2 regions of the Oscillibacter sp. GMB15532 genome follow, and region 1 is predicted to be linked to the other one. Evidence: predicted binding sites of a transcription regulator. Region 1 holds the regulator's gene; the other holds the start of a gene.
What was found. The regulator HrcA, encoded in region 1, represses chaperone genes, less so after heat shock. The targets are predictions, from matches to a motif close to TGTTAGCACTCNNNNNNNNNGAGTGCTAACA.
Positions count from the first base shown of each region.

Region 2: a site for HrcA is predicted at 1,996-2,026, ahead of groES (co-chaperone GroES). Genes of this name have one in related genera too.

Region 1 is NZ_JBEVTO010000006.1:14,536-22,233, forward strand. It holds gene dnaK (molecular chaperone DnaK) at 1-726, opposite strand, end outside; gene ABVS15_RS08370 (nucleotide exchange factor GrpE) at 777-1,388, opposite strand; gene hrcA (heat-inducible transcriptional repressor HrcA) at 1,385-2,437, opposite strand; gene ABVS15_RS08380 (hypothetical protein) at 2,716-2,970, opposite strand; partial or broken gene ABVS15_RS08385 (XRE family transcriptional regulator) at 3,139-3,234, shown strand; gene ABVS15_RS08390 (RnfABCDGE type electron transport complex subunit B) at 3,519-4,421, opposite strand; gene rsxA (electron transport complex subunit RsxA) at 4,434-5,018, opposite strand; gene rsxE (electron transport complex subunit RsxE) at 5,022-5,636, opposite strand; gene ABVS15_RS08405 (FMN-binding protein) at 5,655-6,290, opposite strand; gene ABVS15_RS08410 (RnfABCDGE type electron transport complex subunit D) at 6,287-7,306, opposite strand; gene rsxC (electron transport complex subunit RsxC) at 7,310-7,698, opposite strand, start outside.
Region 2 is NZ_JBEVTO010000010.1:120,352-128,049, reverse strand. It holds gene groL (chaperonin GroEL) at 1-1,624, opposite strand, end outside; gene groES (co-chaperone GroES) at 1,668-1,952, opposite strand; gene ABVS15_RS12695 (hypothetical protein) at 2,274-2,708, shown strand; gene ABVS15_RS12690 (class I SAM-dependent RNA methyltransferase) at 2,831-3,940, opposite strand; gene ABVS15_RS12685 (NfeD family protein) at 4,248-4,694, shown strand; gene ABVS15_RS12680 (SPFH domain-containing protein) at 4,695-5,609, shown strand; gene ABVS15_RS12675 (XdhC family protein) at 5,968-6,978, shown strand; gene ABVS15_RS12670 (cytidine/deoxycytidylate deaminase family protein) at 7,030-7,536, shown strand; gene ABVS15_RS12665 (polysaccharide pyruvyl transferase family protein) at 7,558-7,698, shown strand, end outside.

The sequences.
Region 1 (7,698 bases):
CACCTTGGCCTTTTCGGCGGCTTCCTTCAGCCGCTGCATGGCCACCTTGTCACCGGACAGGTCCACGCCGTCGCTCCGCTTGAACTCGCTCACCAGATACTTCATGACGCACTCGTCAAAGTCGTCGCCGCCCAGACGGTTGTTGCCCGCGGTGGCCAGCACCTCGATCACGCCGTCGTCAATTTCCAGAATGGACACGTCGAAGGTGCCGCCACCCAGATCGTACACCATGATTTTCTGGGACTGCTCCTTGTCCGCACCGTAGGCCAGCGCAGCCGCGGTGGGCTCGTTGATAATACGCTTGACCTCAAGGCCCGCGATCTTACCCGCATCCTTGGTGGCCTGACGCTGCGCGTCCGTAAAATAGGCGGGAACGGTGATGACCGCCTCGGTAACGGTGCTGCCGAGATACGCCTCCGCGTCGGCTTTCAGCTTTTGCAGAATCATGGCGCTGATCTCCTGCGGGGTATAGGCCTTTCCGTCGATGGTGACCTTGTGGTCGGTGCCCATCTCCCGCTTGATGGAAGAGATGGTGCGGTCCGGGTTGGTGATGGCCTGACGCTTTGCCACCTGACCGACCATACGCTCGCCGGTCTTGGAAAACGCCACCACAGACGGGGTAGTACGGTTACCCTCGGCGTTGGCGATAACGATGGCCTCGCCACCCTCCATCACCGCCACGCAGGAGTTGGTGGTACCCAAATCGATTCCGATTACTTTAGACATAATGAATTCCTCCTATATCGAAACATAAAAAATTACAAATCCGGCAAATTTTAATTAGCCACGCGGACGGCGGCGAAGCGCAGCACCTTGTCGCCCATCATAAAGCCCGCCTGAAATACGTCTGCCACCACGCTTTCGCCCAGCGTCTCGTCGTCGATATGCATAACGGCGTTGTGTCGGTTGGGGTCAAAGGGCTGGCCCAGCGCTTCCATCTCGGTGACGCCCAACTTGGCAAGCACCTCTTTGTACTGGGTAAAAATCATTTCCAGTCCCTTTTTATGGGGAGACTCTTCGTCGCCCCCGGCCTTCATCGCCCGCTCCAGATTGTCGTACACAGCCAAAAAGGCAGTGACGGTGTCGGCCTTGGCGTCCTGATAAATGGACTCCTTCTCCTTGGCGGTGCGCTTGCGGTAGTTGTCATATTCAGCGCTCAGCCGGGTAAACTGGTCCGTAACAGAGGCAAGCTGCCTTGCCGCCAGCTCTGCGGCCTCCATTTGCTCCCGGGTGAGGGTATAGGTCTTTTCCTTTTTCTTAGGCTCTTTCCGGGGTTTTTCGTTCTTTCCGGAACCAGCCTGCGAAGTCTCCTCCGTCTCGGGGGGAAGGGTCTGCTCCGCCTCCTGCTCCGGCGTTTGATCAATGGGCTCTTTCTTTTCCTCGCTCACGTCTTTGTTTCCTCCTTCTTGGAAAGTAAATCCTTCTTTCCGAACATTCGCGCCATACCTTCGGCAAAATAGCTCAGCCGCGCAGTCACCGCGGCGTAATCCATACGGGTGGGACCTACCACACCGATGAGGCCCCGTAAATCGTCTCCGATGTCGTAGCTTGCAACCACCACGCTGGTGTCCATCAGCGCACGGCTGACGTTCTCCGGCCCGATGAGGATTTTCATAGGGGCGTTTTCGTCGGGGGAGGGGAGGTCCGCATCTTCGTCGCTGAGATAGCTCATCAGCTGGTGGGCTTTATCCGCATCCCGGAATTCGGGAAGCTTTAAAAGCCGACTGGCTCCTACGGTCTGCACTTCCCGGCGGCCCGCCTCGTCCAACACGTCCGTGGCATAGGCCACGGTCTGGCTCAGGGGCAAAAACACCTTGGGGGAAAGCTGATCCGTCATGTGCAGCAGCCGCTCGTTCATCTCGTCGGCAGAGCTGCTTGTAAAATGGGTGTTCAGCAAATGGGCAAGCGCCGGTATCTGGTCCGCGTCCAGCTTCAGCTGAAGCCGGAGCAACTGGCTTTTCACCCGGTTGTTCCCCATCATCATCACAACGATCAAACTTTCATCGTCCACGGGAATCAAATCAAAATGCTTGGCAAAAAATTTTTTTCGTCCGGCGGTGGCTGTGTACACGGGATAGCCCGCCAGTGCGCTGACAGCCTTCCCAGCCTGGGAAACGGCCCGGTCCAGCTCCTCCATTTTCAGGTGAAGCGCCGCGTTCAGCTTCTCCGTCTCCGCCACGCTGAGCTTTTGCCGCTCCATCAGCTCGTTGACGTACAGCCGATAGCCCTTGGGCGCAGGCACTCGCCCGGCGGAGGTGTGGGGCTGCTCCAGATAGCCCAGCTCGACCAAATCCGCCAGCTCGTTTCGGATGGTGGCGGAGCTGACGGAGCCTCCCATCTGGGTGGCAATCGCCTTTGAACCCACCGGCTCGGCAGTGGAAATATAATCCTCCACCACCGCTTTCAGTATTTGCTTTTTGCGGTCTGTCAAATCCATAATCCGCTCCTTACCAGAACGGTAAAACAAAGATTAGCACTCATTAGTTCCGAGTGCTAAAGCGAGTTTACCACCACGTAAAACGAATGTCAATGGATGGATATAAACAAATTGTAAATTCAGGCAAAACCCCTCGTTTTGCGGGTACGACGGTCATTCACCGGCCTGCCTGAGCGCGGAGCTGTCCGGGAAAAAGAGGCCACTTTTTTAAGCGGGGCGCTTTAGAAAACGCAAAAGCGTCCCGTGTCCGCTTTCACAGACCGGGACGCTGATTTTGTTTAATTTTCGGAAGTCTGGGCCGCTTCCCAGCCTTGCAGAAGCGCCCGCGCCGCTTCTCCGCTGGGTGGCAAATCGGTCAGATGCAGCAAATATCCGGCGGCGTCCCGCCACTGCGATGCGGAATACGCCTCCTGCGAAAATTCCAGCGCCGCCCTCACCGCGCGGCGCTGAAAATCTTTTTCCCTTAAATCGGAGAGATAGTTGCAGCCTGTGCGCTTTGCCAGCACCTCTAAAAGCTCCTCTTCCTCCGGCATAACCTCACCCCTCGCCAAAAGTGTATTTATTTATTCTAATAATACTATATTACTCGCTAAAAGTAAATAATATTATTCTATTGGTCTGTAACGCAGTATCCTTTGTTTTGATAACATTAAGGATAAATAGGAAAGTATCCTAATTTGCGGAGGAGGGAGGGATACCGCTTGCGGGAAAAATATCGGGAAAACTACCGGCTTCTGGGGCTGAGAATTGCTTATTACCGGAAGGTACGGGGCTATACGCAGGAGCAGCTGGCGGAAATGATCGGCAAAAGCTGGTCATTTCTGAGCCAGATTGAGGCCAACAACGGCGCGAGGCTGAAGGGACTTTCTCTGGAAACGCTTTTTCCATTGCCGAAGCATTGCAGGTTCCGGCGGGACGCCTGTTTGACCAGGACTGAGGTCGGGATTACTCAAGCAATCGCGCACAATTTACCGCAGCCGCCTTATATTTCAAGGACCCGACAAGGTCGGGCAGCAAAAGGGCAGGCCCAAATCGAAAGATTTGGGCCTGCCCTTTCTTGTGACAGAGTTCTGGGGAATCCTTATGCGTTGGGAGCGGGAGCGGCAGTCTGCGCGGCGGCGGCAGCCTCAGCGGCGGCCTTGGCCTTGTCGGCCTGTGCCTTTTTGACAGCCTTGTACTTCTCCTTCTCCTCGGGGGTTGCGATGGGCAAAATGCAGTCGCGGGGGCAGACCTTGGTGCACATCTTGCAGTTAATGCACTTGGCGTAGTCAATCGCGGCCACGTTGTTGGTCACATGGATGGCATCCTTTTTGCACTCCTTCTCGCAAAGGCCGCAGCCAATGCAGGAGTTGGCGCACACGCTCATGGCAACCTTGCCCTTGTCCTGATTAATACAGGCCACGTGGACCTTCTTGGACACAGGGACGGAGATAATCAGCTTGCGGGGGCAGGCAGTGGCACAGGCCATGCAGTCGGTGCACTTCACAGGGTCCACCACAGCGCAGCCGTTGGCAGCAATGTGCATGGCGTCGAACTGACAGGCAGTCACGCAGGAACCAAAGCCCAGGCAGCCAAAGCCGCACTCAAGAGGGCCGGCGGCCACCTTCGTGGCAGAAACACAGTCCAGCACGCCGCGGTACTCAAAGCGTTTTTTCGCGGCGGTTCCGCCGTTGCAGCGGACAAAGGCCACTTCCTTTTCGGCGCTGCTGGCTTCCACGCCCATGATGGCGGCAATTTTTTCAGCGCTGGCCGCACCGCCCACGGGGCAGGCATTGACAGGCGCGCTGCCGTCCAAAATGTGGCCCGCGCAGTCGGAGCAGCCGGCGTAGCCGCAGCCGCCGCAGTTTGCGCCGGGCAGAGCGTCGACAATTTCAGGAAGTCTGGGGTCGGTTTTCACGGCGAAGACAATGGACGCAACGGCCAGGATCACGGCAAAAATAGCGCCCAGAATGCTCAACACCAGAATGGCAAAGACAATATTCATGATTTCTCCTCCTTAACCGAAGACGTTCGCGCCGGAGAAGCCCATGAACGCCAGCGCCATCAGGCCGGCGGTAACCAGCGCGATGGGAAAGCCCTCAAAAGCTTTTGGGGGATCAGCGAACACAAGACGCTCCCGGATGCTGGCAAACAGCACGATGGCCAGCAGGAAGCCCAGACCGCCGGTAATGCCATACACCACGGACTCAATAAAATTGTAGCCGTTCTGCACATTCAGCAGCGCCACGCCCAGCACGGCGCAGTTGGTGGTAATTAGCGGCAGGTAAATGCCCAGCGCGGTATACAGGGCGGGGAGAGATTTCTGGAGAAACATCTCCACAAACTGCACCAGCGCGGCGATAATCAGAATGAACGCCACGGTCTGCATATACGCCAGATTCAGAGGCACCAGCAGATACTCGTTGGCAAGCCAGGTAAACGCGGAGGCCAGGCCCATAACAAACGTGACGGCCACGCCCATGCCGATTGCGGTATCAATCTTTTTGGAAACACCCATGAACGGGCAGATACCAAGGAATTGGGCAAAAATGAAGTTATTGACCAGAATGGCGCCCAGCGCAATGGAAAAGATTTCTTTCATGGCTTACTTTTCCTCCTTTGCAGCCTTTTTGGGCCGGCTCAGCGCCCATTGCATGGCGGCAATCAATGTGCCCAGCACCAGGAAGCCGCCTACCGGCAGCGTCAGCACGCCAATGGCCTGATAGCTCGCGGGCATGATCTGAATACCGGCCAGCGTGCCTGCACCCAGAAGCTCGCGGATAATGCACATAGCCAGCAGCACCAGCGTGTAGCCAAGGCCCTGAAACACACCGTCCAGCGCGGAAGCGGCAATACCCTCTTTGGAGGCAAACGCCTCTGCACGGCCCAGAATGATGCAGTTCACCACGATCAGAGGAATGAATACGCCCAAAGACGCGGCAATCGCGGGCAGAAATGCCTGCAGCAGCAGGTCCACGCAGGTAACAAAGCCGGCGATGACCACCACGTACATGGCAATACGAATTTTGTTAGGAACGATTTTCCGGATAGCGGAAATAACGACGTTGGAGGCGGTCAGAATCAGCAGCACGGATACACCCATGCCCAAGCCATTTGCGATCGAGGTCGTAATGGCCATGGTAGAGCACATACCCAGAAGCTGTACCAGTACGGGGTTGTTGCTAATGACGCCCTCTTTCAACTGTTTACCGATGTTCATTGTTCAACTCCCCCTTTCTCAGCCCAACGCGGCGGTCACGGCCAAAGCGCCGTTGACGCCGCCGGTGACGCCCTTGGTGGACACGGTGGCGCCGGTGATGGCGTCCACATTGCTTCCAACCGTCAGGTCGCCGTCCGCATGGCTCATACCGACAAACTGCTCTAAAACGCCCACGCCGCTGCCGGGCAGCGGATCGTTGTTCATAATCTTGGTGCCGATGCCGGAGGTTTCGGCATGAGAGACGATGGATACGCCAGTGACGCTTTCCTCCGCGTCCACGCCCACCATCATCACAATGGTGCCCTGAGAGCCGCTGGCGGCCACCTTCACGGCGTAGCCCGCATCGGACCCGTCGGACCCGATGACCTGATAAATCTCGGTCACCTTGGTCTTATAGGTCGCAGCGGCAGCAGTCATTTCGTCGGTGATCTCCAGAGCATCAGAAAAGGTGCTGTTGGGGTCGGCCACCACGGCAGACATCGCCGCCACGGTCTTGGCCTTGTTGGCTGCGGTGATATTGGGCTCGGTCACCTGATTGACAAAGCCCAGCAGTCCCGCCACGATGATGCAGGTGATCGTCAGAGTAAACGTCAGCACCAAAATGTACTTGGGGTCCATCGTAATTTTTTCCTTGCTTTTCACTTGTTCGCTCATTTCGAAGCCGCCTCCTTCTTATCGGATTTGACGACGCCGAAGCGCTGAGGCTTCACATACTTGTCGATGAGGGCGGTCAGCAGGTTCATGACCAGAATGGAGTAGCACACGCCCTCGTTATAGGAGCCGAAGTAGCGAATAAATATGGTAATCAGGCCACAGCCGATGCCATAAATCAGCTGGCCCGTGGGGGTGACAGGAGAGGTCGCGTAATCGGTCGCCATGAAAAACGCGCCCAGCAGCAGTCCGCCGCCCAGCAGGTTGAACAGCATCCATGTAATCGCATCGTTCCCGCGGGGGAAAATCAGCGTCAGCACAACAACGGTGGCAATGTAGCCCACCGGAGTCTGCCAGGAGATGACCTTGCGGGCCAGCAGGTAAATGCCGCCGGCAATCAGCATCAGAGCGGAGATCTCGCCGATGGAACCGCCGATGCGGCCCAAGAACATGTCCGTCATGGTGACGCCGCTGTCCAGCAGTCCCTGCAAATTATTGGTATGGAGATAGGCCATGGGAGTAGCCGCCGTCACCGTGTCGGCGTTGGAGCCGAACAGGTGAGAGGTGGCCTGAAACTTCGCCCAGGTCGTCATGTTCCCGGCGAAGGAGGCCACCATCATGGCGCGGCCCACCAGAGCCGGGTTTACAAAGTTCTTGCCGATGCCGCCAAAGAGCTGCTTTGCAACCACGATGGAGAAAAAGCTGCCCACAAACAGCGCAAAATAGGTCACGCCCACGGGGCAGACAAACGCCAGCAGCATACCCGTAACCACTGCGGAAAGATCGCCCACAGCCTGATTCTTTTTCATCAGCTTGCGGTATACCCACTCCCATGCCATGCAGAAAATCACGCTGGCGCAGGTCACGGTCAGCGCCCGAAGTCCAAACGCCCAAACAGCGTAAACAAGGGCGGGCAGCATGGCGATAATCACGTCCAGCATAATGGAACGGGTGTTTTCCGCGGCGCGGATATGGGGAGAAGAGGTGGCGATCAGCTTCAGATTTTTATAGTCGGTCATCTCTCACGCCTCCTTCTTCTGTGTCTTGTCCGCCAATGCGGCGGCCTTTTCGGCGGCTGCCTTATCGGCGGCCGCTTTATCCTTCACCAGCTGCTTGCCGGTCTTAAACATATGGGTCAGATGAATCCGGGCGGGGCAGATATAGGAGCACGCGCCGCATTCCATGCAGTCCATAATATTGGCGGCGTTCAGCTCCTCGGTCATCCCCTTGGAAGCATACTGGTACATAAACAGGGGCTCCAGCTTCACCGGGCAGACGGAAACGCACTTGCCGCAGCGGATGCACTGGGGATGCTCCACGGTCTGCTCTTCGTTTTCACAAAACGCCAGAACCGCGCCGGTGCCCTTGGCCACCGGGATGTCCGCGGTGTACTGTGCCATACCCATCATGG
Region 2 (7,698 bases), on a different contig from region 1:
AGTACATGCCGCCCATGTCGGGTGCGGCGGGCGCGGGCGCGGGAGGCTCGGGCTTATCAGTCACCAGAGACTCGGTGGTCAGCACCATGGAAGCCACGCTGGCGGCATTCTCCAGAGCGGAGCGAGTCACCTTGGCGGGGTCGATGATACCGGCAGTGACCATATCGCAGTACTCTTCCTTATAGGCGTCGAAGCCGTAGCCTGCCTTGCCGGAATCGCGGACCTTCTCCAGAATCACGGAGCCGTCCAGTCCGGCGTTGGCCGCGATCTGGCGGATGGGGGCTTCCAGCGCCTTGGCAATCAGACGCGCGCCGGTCTTCTCGTCGCCCTCCATGGAGGGAATCAGAGCCTCCACAGCGGAAATGACATTGATGAAGATGGTGCCGCCGCCGGCGACCACGCCCTCTTCAACAGCCGCGCGGGTAGCGTTCAGTGCGTCCTCCATGCGGAGCTTCTTTTCCTTCATCTCAGTCTCGGTGGCCGCGCCGACCTTCACGACGGCAACGCCGCCAGCCAGCTTTGCAAGACGCTCCTGGAGCTTCTCCTTGTCATACTCGGAGGTGGTGTTGCCAATCTGGGCGCGAATCTGGCCCACACGGTCCTTAATGGCCTGGCTGTCGCCCGCGCCGTCCACGATGGTGGTGTTTTCCTTGGTGACCTTCACCTGACGGGCACGGCCCAGCATATCCAGCGTGGCGGTCTTCAGCTCCAGACCCACTTCCTCGGAAACCACGGTGCCGCCGGTGAGGACGGCGATATCCTGCAGCATCTCCTTGCGGCGGTCGCCGAAGCCGGGAGCCTTGACGCACACCACATTCAGCGTGCCCCGCAGACGGTTCACGATCAGGGTGCTCAGGGCCTCGCCCTCCACGTCCTCAGCAACAATCAACAGCTTCTTGCCGGACTGCACCAGCTGCTCCAGCAGGGGCAGAATGTCGGTAATGACGGAGATTTTCTTATCGGTGATGAGGATGTAGGCGTCGTCGATGTTGGCCTCCATCTTCTCGGTGTCGGTGCACATATAGGGGGTGATGTAGCCCCGGTCAAACTGCATGCCCTCCACGACCTCGCTGTAAGTCTCGGCCGTCTTGGACTCTTCAATGGTAATCACGCCGTCGGCGGAAACCTTGTCCATGGCGTCGGCAATCAGCTTGCCGATTTCCTCGTCACCGGAGGAGACAGCGCCCACGCGGGCAATATCCTTGGTGCCATCCACCTTCTTGGACTGCTTCTTGATCTCGGCCACGGCAACTTCCACGGCCTTTGCCATGCCCTTGCGCACCACGATCGGGTTCGCACCGGCGGCCAGGTTCTTCAGGCCCTCGGAAATCATGGCCTGCGCCAGAAGAGTTGCGGTGGTGGTGCCGTCGCCGGCCACGTCGTTGGTCTTGGTGGAGACTTCCTTCACCAGCTGCGCACCCATGTTCTCGAAGGGATCGGGCAGCTCGATTTCCTTGGCGATGGTCACACCGTCGTTGGTAATCAGGGGCGCGCCATACTTCTTGTCCAGCACCACGTTGCGGCCCTTGGGGCCCAGAGTGACCTTGACGGTATCGGCCAGAGTGTCCACACCGGCCTGCAGGGCCTTGCGGGCATCCTCGCCGCGCTTAATCAGTTTAGACATATTGCATTACCTCCAAATTTAAGAAGTTGTTTTTGAGACTGCTTTAGTCCACGATGGCCAGAATCTCGCTCTGGCGCACCACGGTGTACTCCTCGTCTTCCAGCGTAACCTTGCTTCCGGCATACTGGCTGGTGATCACCTTGTCGCCGACCTTCACGGTCATGACCACGTCCTTGCCGTCCACGTTGCCGCCGGGGCCCACGGAAATCACTTCAGCCACGGAGGGCTTCTCCTTGGCGGAGCCGGTGAGAATGATGCCGCCCTTGGTCGTCTCCTCGGCTTCCACCATCTTCAGGATGACACGGTCTGCAAGCGGTGTGAGTTTCATAAAAACTGCCTCCTTTAATATATTAAAAAATTTATAAAATCAGCGTTAGCACTCCATCTCTTTGAGTGCTAACGGTGCTATCATAGTACATCCCCGCCCGTTTGTAAAGGGGGTAGGCAGGGAAAATCTGTGAAAATTTTGTGAACTTCCCCATAGCAGCGGCGCAAAACTTTAAAGCAAGCGAAATTGGCAGGATTTTGCAACGTGGCTTGCCATAAAAGCCTTTGTGGAGTATGCTTTAATAAAGACCGGTCTTCGCGTCGGCACACTCACGGGATGCTTTGCTTTAAAATATGCGGGTGTTTTTTGAGGAGGCTCTTTATGAAACTAAAACAGCTGTTGAATGGAACGAACCCACTCTTGACGCTGATTGATTTGATTGGCGTGGCGGAAGTCGTACTGTTGGCCTCATTTGCGATGGCGGGAGGCCGCGTTGCCTTCCCCTACTTTTTGTACCAGGGATGGCTGTGCTACCTGCTGCTGAGCCGGAGCCTTGGCTATGCGATGATATTTCAGGATGGGACGAGGGCCCGCGGGAAAAATCCGGCCTTAAAGCCAAAGCCCGGGGGTTGGTTTTTGGCGCTGTTCCTTCCGCAGGTCTTATTCAGCGCCGCCATGCCTTTCGTGGTCTTTTTGCTGGGCGGTTTTTTCCGCTGCGCCGCGGCGGCAGTGCTGCTGGGTTTGAAAATTCTGCTGATACGGCGGGTATGGCCGATGCTTCGCGTCCTCGAAAACCGCGAAGCGGGCGCAGAGTAAACGCGCAGAGCGGCGTCCCTACCGGGACAACCCAGTTTCCCACTATACTGATGGATGCAAACAGTCTCCGGCGTTTTTAACGCCGGAGACTGTTATACATTTTGTATTTTCTTGGCGAAAAATCACTTTCCGTACATAAACAGATCGCATTTCAGCATTCCGTTGTAGAGCTTGCGCTTTTTGTCCGCCTGCTTGCCAAAGGACCGCTCAAACTCCGTATGGGACGAAAGCACCAGCACCCGCCACTTGGGCGGCAAGTCCCGGCAGGCAGCGCCGAAAGCGCGGTACAGCGCCTCGGCCTCGCTCCGCTCCATCAGCCGCTCGCCGTAGGGCGGGTTGCTCACCAACTGACCGTATTCGCTGTCCCGGTGAAATTTCGACGCGTCGGACACTTCAAAGCGGACGCAGTCCCCCACACCGGCAAGCTCTGCGTTGTGCCGCGCCAGCTCCACCGCCGCCGGGTCGATGTCCCCGCCCCAGATATCGTAGCTCCCATGAAACTCGCGGTCCCGCGCCTCCTGCGCAGCGTCCTGCCAAAGCTTTGCGTCCATGTTTTTCCACTTTTGGGCAGAAAAGTTGCGATTCAGGCCCGGAGCACGGTTTTTGGCCATGAGCGCCGCTTCGATGGGGATGGTGCCGGAGCCACAGAAGGGGTCGCAGAAGGGATCCCGGCCCCGGTAACGGGACAGGGTCACCAGCGCCGCCGCCAGCGTCTCCCGCAGCGGCGCAACCACGCCCTGCGCCCGATAGCCCCGCTTGTACAGCCCCTCACCGGAGGTATCCAGATACACCGTAGCCACGTCGCGCACGATGGCAAACTGAATCTGATAGCGGCTCCCCGTCTCCGGCAGCGTCTCCATGCCATACTTCTCTCCCAGCCGCTTGGCGGATGCCTTTTTTGCAATCGCCTGACAGGCAGGAACAGAGTGTAACTGGGAATTCAAGGAATAGCCCTTTACAGGAAATTCGCCGTCCTTGGGAATATAGTCTTCCCACGGCAGGGCGTAAACGCCCTGAAACAGGGCCTCAAAATCTTTGGCGGGAAAGCTGCCCAGTTCCATCAAAACCCGCGCTCCGCAGCGCAGGCCGATATTCAGCCGGGCAATGTCCGCCTGAGTCCCCTGGCAGTGAACCCGGCCGTTTTCCGCCCGGACCTCCTGCAAATTCAACCGTTTCATCTCGTCCGCCACCAGACTTTCCAGTCCGAACAGGCAGGGTACCGTCAGCGTCATAGGCCGCGCCTCCTTTAAATGTTTAAAATATCTGCATCACTATACCAGATATTCAAAAAATGTGCAACGCGGCGAATTTAAAATTTCCGTGCTGCCGTAAAAAATTGCGGCTAAGCCGAAACTTTTCAGCCGCTTTATCCGTCTAATTAATAAAAACAATTTATTCTCGGGTCCATCCCAGAATCAACCGTTTTACGGGGCTGGTATTTTTCCCGAATATGTGATACAATGAGCACATGAACTATGAAGTATTTTTCTTTTATCGACCCTACCCCCATCCAATGTTTTCCAAAGGAGGTTTTTTACAATGATGATTTGGATTTGGCTGGGTGCCATTGTGCTTTTCGGCGTGGCAGAGGCCGCCACCGCCGGGCTGGTGTCCATCTGGTTCGTGGCGGGAGCACTGGCTGCGCTGATTGCGGCAATGCTGAGCGCGTCCGTGCCCGTTCAGTTTGCGCTTTTTCTTGTGGTATCTGCCGCCGCACTGGCCGCCACCCGCCCGCTGGTGCGGAAAATGCGGGTAACCAAGGCCGTTCCCACCAATCTGGACCGGGTGATCGGCCAAACGGGCAAGGTGACGGAAACCGTGGACAATGAAAACGCCACCGGCGCCGTCTATGTGGACGGCAAGACCTGGACGGCCCGCAGCAGCGACGGCACGATTTTTCTCGTAGGCAGTCTTGTTACCGTATCCAAAATGGAGGGTGTGAAGCTCTTTGTGGAGAAAAATAAAATTTTGGAAGGAGTCAATTAAATGCCTATTCGTATTGAAAGCATTGCCCTGATTATCCTGGTGGTTCTTGTCTTACTGCTGATCGTCAGCAACATTGTCATCGTTCAGCAATCCAAAGCCTTTGTGGTGGAGCGCCTGGGCGCGTTCCGCACCGTTTGGGGTGTGGGCCTGCATTTTAAAATTCCCTTTATTGAGCGAGTGGCGAAACGTGTGTCCCTGAAAGAGCAGGTGGCGGATTTTGCGCCCCAGCCCGTCATTACCAAGGACAATGTCACCATGCAGATCGACACCGTTATTTACTTCCAGATCACCGATTCCAAGCTGTATACTTACGGTGTGGAGCGTCCCATGAACGCCATTGAAAACCTCACCGCCACCACCCTGCGAAACATCATCGGCGACATGGAACTGGACCAGTCCCTCACCTCCCGCGACATCATCAACACCCGCATGCGCGCCATTCTGGATGAGGCCACGGACCCTTGGGGTATCAAGGTAAACCGGGTGGAGCTGAAGAACATTCTTCCCCCCAAGGAAATTCAGAACGCCATGGAAAAGCAGATGAAGGCGGAGCGGGAGCGCCGCGAGGCCATTCTTCAGGCCGAGGGCCAGAAGCAGAGCCAGATTCTGGTGGCAGAGGGTGAAAAGCAGTCCGCCATCCTGCGGGCCGACGCGGCAAAGCAGGCGGCTATTCTCCACGCCGAGGGCGAGGCCGAGGCCATTATGAAGGTTCAGCAGGCCACGGCCGACGCGCTGCGCCTGCTGAACGAATCCAGCCCCAACGATCAGGTCATCAAGCTCCGCTCGCTGGAGACGATGGTGAAGGTGGCCGACGGAAAGGCCACAAAAATTATCATTCCCTCCGAGATTCAGAGTCTGGCGGGGCTTGCCTCCAGCGCAAAGGCCCTGCTGGAGAGCGACGAGGCCGCGAAATAATCATCCGCAAAGCAGGATTGCGCGCTAATTCCATAATCTTGACGGGGAGGTCTGCGAGAGCGCAGGCCTCCCGGTTTTTCGCACTCCGCCTGGTAAGTTTGAGGCAGACTTGATTATTTTCCGTTTTTTCATATTCAAACGGGAAAAAAGCTGATATAATAGCCAAGGACAACTATTACATATGTTAAATATGCTTGAACGCGCTTGGTGCAGGGCGGCAATAATATGATCCTGAATCTGCGCCTGCGGCGCACCGGTCGCGGAATCGCGGGCGCATACGACGAAGCTGATGATACGGCCGCGATGTACCCTGCGGTACATTTGGCCGAAATACACAGAGACGAAACGGAGGAGCCTTATGCGGGAGTTTTGGAACGCGCTGATCCGCGGACTGGAGAGCGGGCAGCCTGTTTGCCTTGTAAGCCTTTTATCCTCCGCCGGGTCCACGCCCCGGGGTGCCGGGGCCATGATGGCGGTTCTCCCGGACGGAAGCTCCGCCGGGACCATCGGCGGCGGCAACGTGGAGTTTGAAGCACAGAAGCTGGCAGTGGAGATTTTGAAATCAGGCGAGGACCAGCGGCGGGACTACCGCTTCATTCAGGGCAGCGACCACAGCCTTGGAATGATCTGCGGCGGCGATGTGACTGTGCAGCTCCACTATATCTCCCCCGAGGACGAAGCGGCCCTGTCCGCTTTCCGCACGCTCAAGGAGGCCCACGCCCGGGGACAGGACGCATGGCTGGCCCTGCGGCTGGACGATAGCCGCATGGCCGAGGTCCGCGCCCTCTCCGGGGCGGACGAAATTGACCCCGTGCTTGCCCCCCTGTTGGGGGACGGACCTATGCTGACGGACGGCGGTTGGTTTTCCGTCCCCGTGTCCCAATCAGGATGGGTTCACATCTTCGGCGCGGGGCATGTGTCCCGGGCGCTGGTGTCGGCGCTGTATCCCCTCGGCTTTCGCTGCGCGGTGTACGACGACCGGGCGGAATTTGCCGACCCCGCGTTTCTTCCCACAGCCCAGCAGGTTCAGGTGTGCGACTTTGAACGGCTGGACATCCCCGTTGCCCCCCGGGACTATGTGGTTGTGATGACCCGGGGCCACAACGCAGACTATGAGGTGCTTTCTCAAACCCTGCGCTCCGGCGCGCGGTATATCGGCTGCATCGGAAGCAAACAAAAGCTGGCTCTGTGCCGCAAGCGCCTGTTGGACGAGGGCTTCACTGCTGAGGAATACGCCGTGCTTCACGCGCCCATCGGCCTTTCCATTGGGGCGCAGACCCCGGAGGAAATTGCCATCTCCGTGGCGGCGGAGCTGATCGCCGTCCGGGCGGGGCTGGACCTCCGGCGGCAGGGGGAATCCGACATTTAAGCAGGCCTTTTCAATCTCCGGCGAACGCGCCGGACTTCACGGAGGATATCTATGAATCGTATCAGCAAGGAAAATTACTATCTGGACATCGCCGAGACTGTTTTGGAGCGGGCCACCTGCCTGCGCCGGGTATACGGAGCCATCATCGTGAAAAACGACGAGATTATCTCCACCGGCTACAACGGTGCGCCCCGGGGCAGGAAAAACTGCGTGGACATGGGCTACTGCACCCGGGAAGCCGCAAAGGTCCCCCGGGGCGAGCGGTATGAACTGTGCCGCAGCGTCCACGCCGAGGCCAACGCCATCATCTCCGCCTCCCGGCGGGACATGGTGGGCGGAACACTGTACCTTGTGGGCCGGGACGCCCGGACCGGCGAGCTTTTGGGCGACGCCACCTCCTGCTCCATGTGCCGCAGGCAGGTGATTAACTCCGGGCTTGAACGGGTGGTCATCCGGCGGACGGAAACGGAGTTCGACATGGTCCCCGTGGAGGATTGGATCGCCGAGGATGACTTTCCCGACTTCGGCCCCATGGAGGAGCCGTCCTCTCAGCAGTAATTTCAGGAAGGAGGCCGTCACTTGAAAACGGGCCTTGTCACCTTTTTTCATATCCATCACTATGGTGCGGTTTTGCAGGCCTGCGCCACGCAGCGGGCCGTGGAACAGCTCGGAAGCTCCTGCGAAATTTTTAACTATTACGTTAATCAGAATAACGACCTG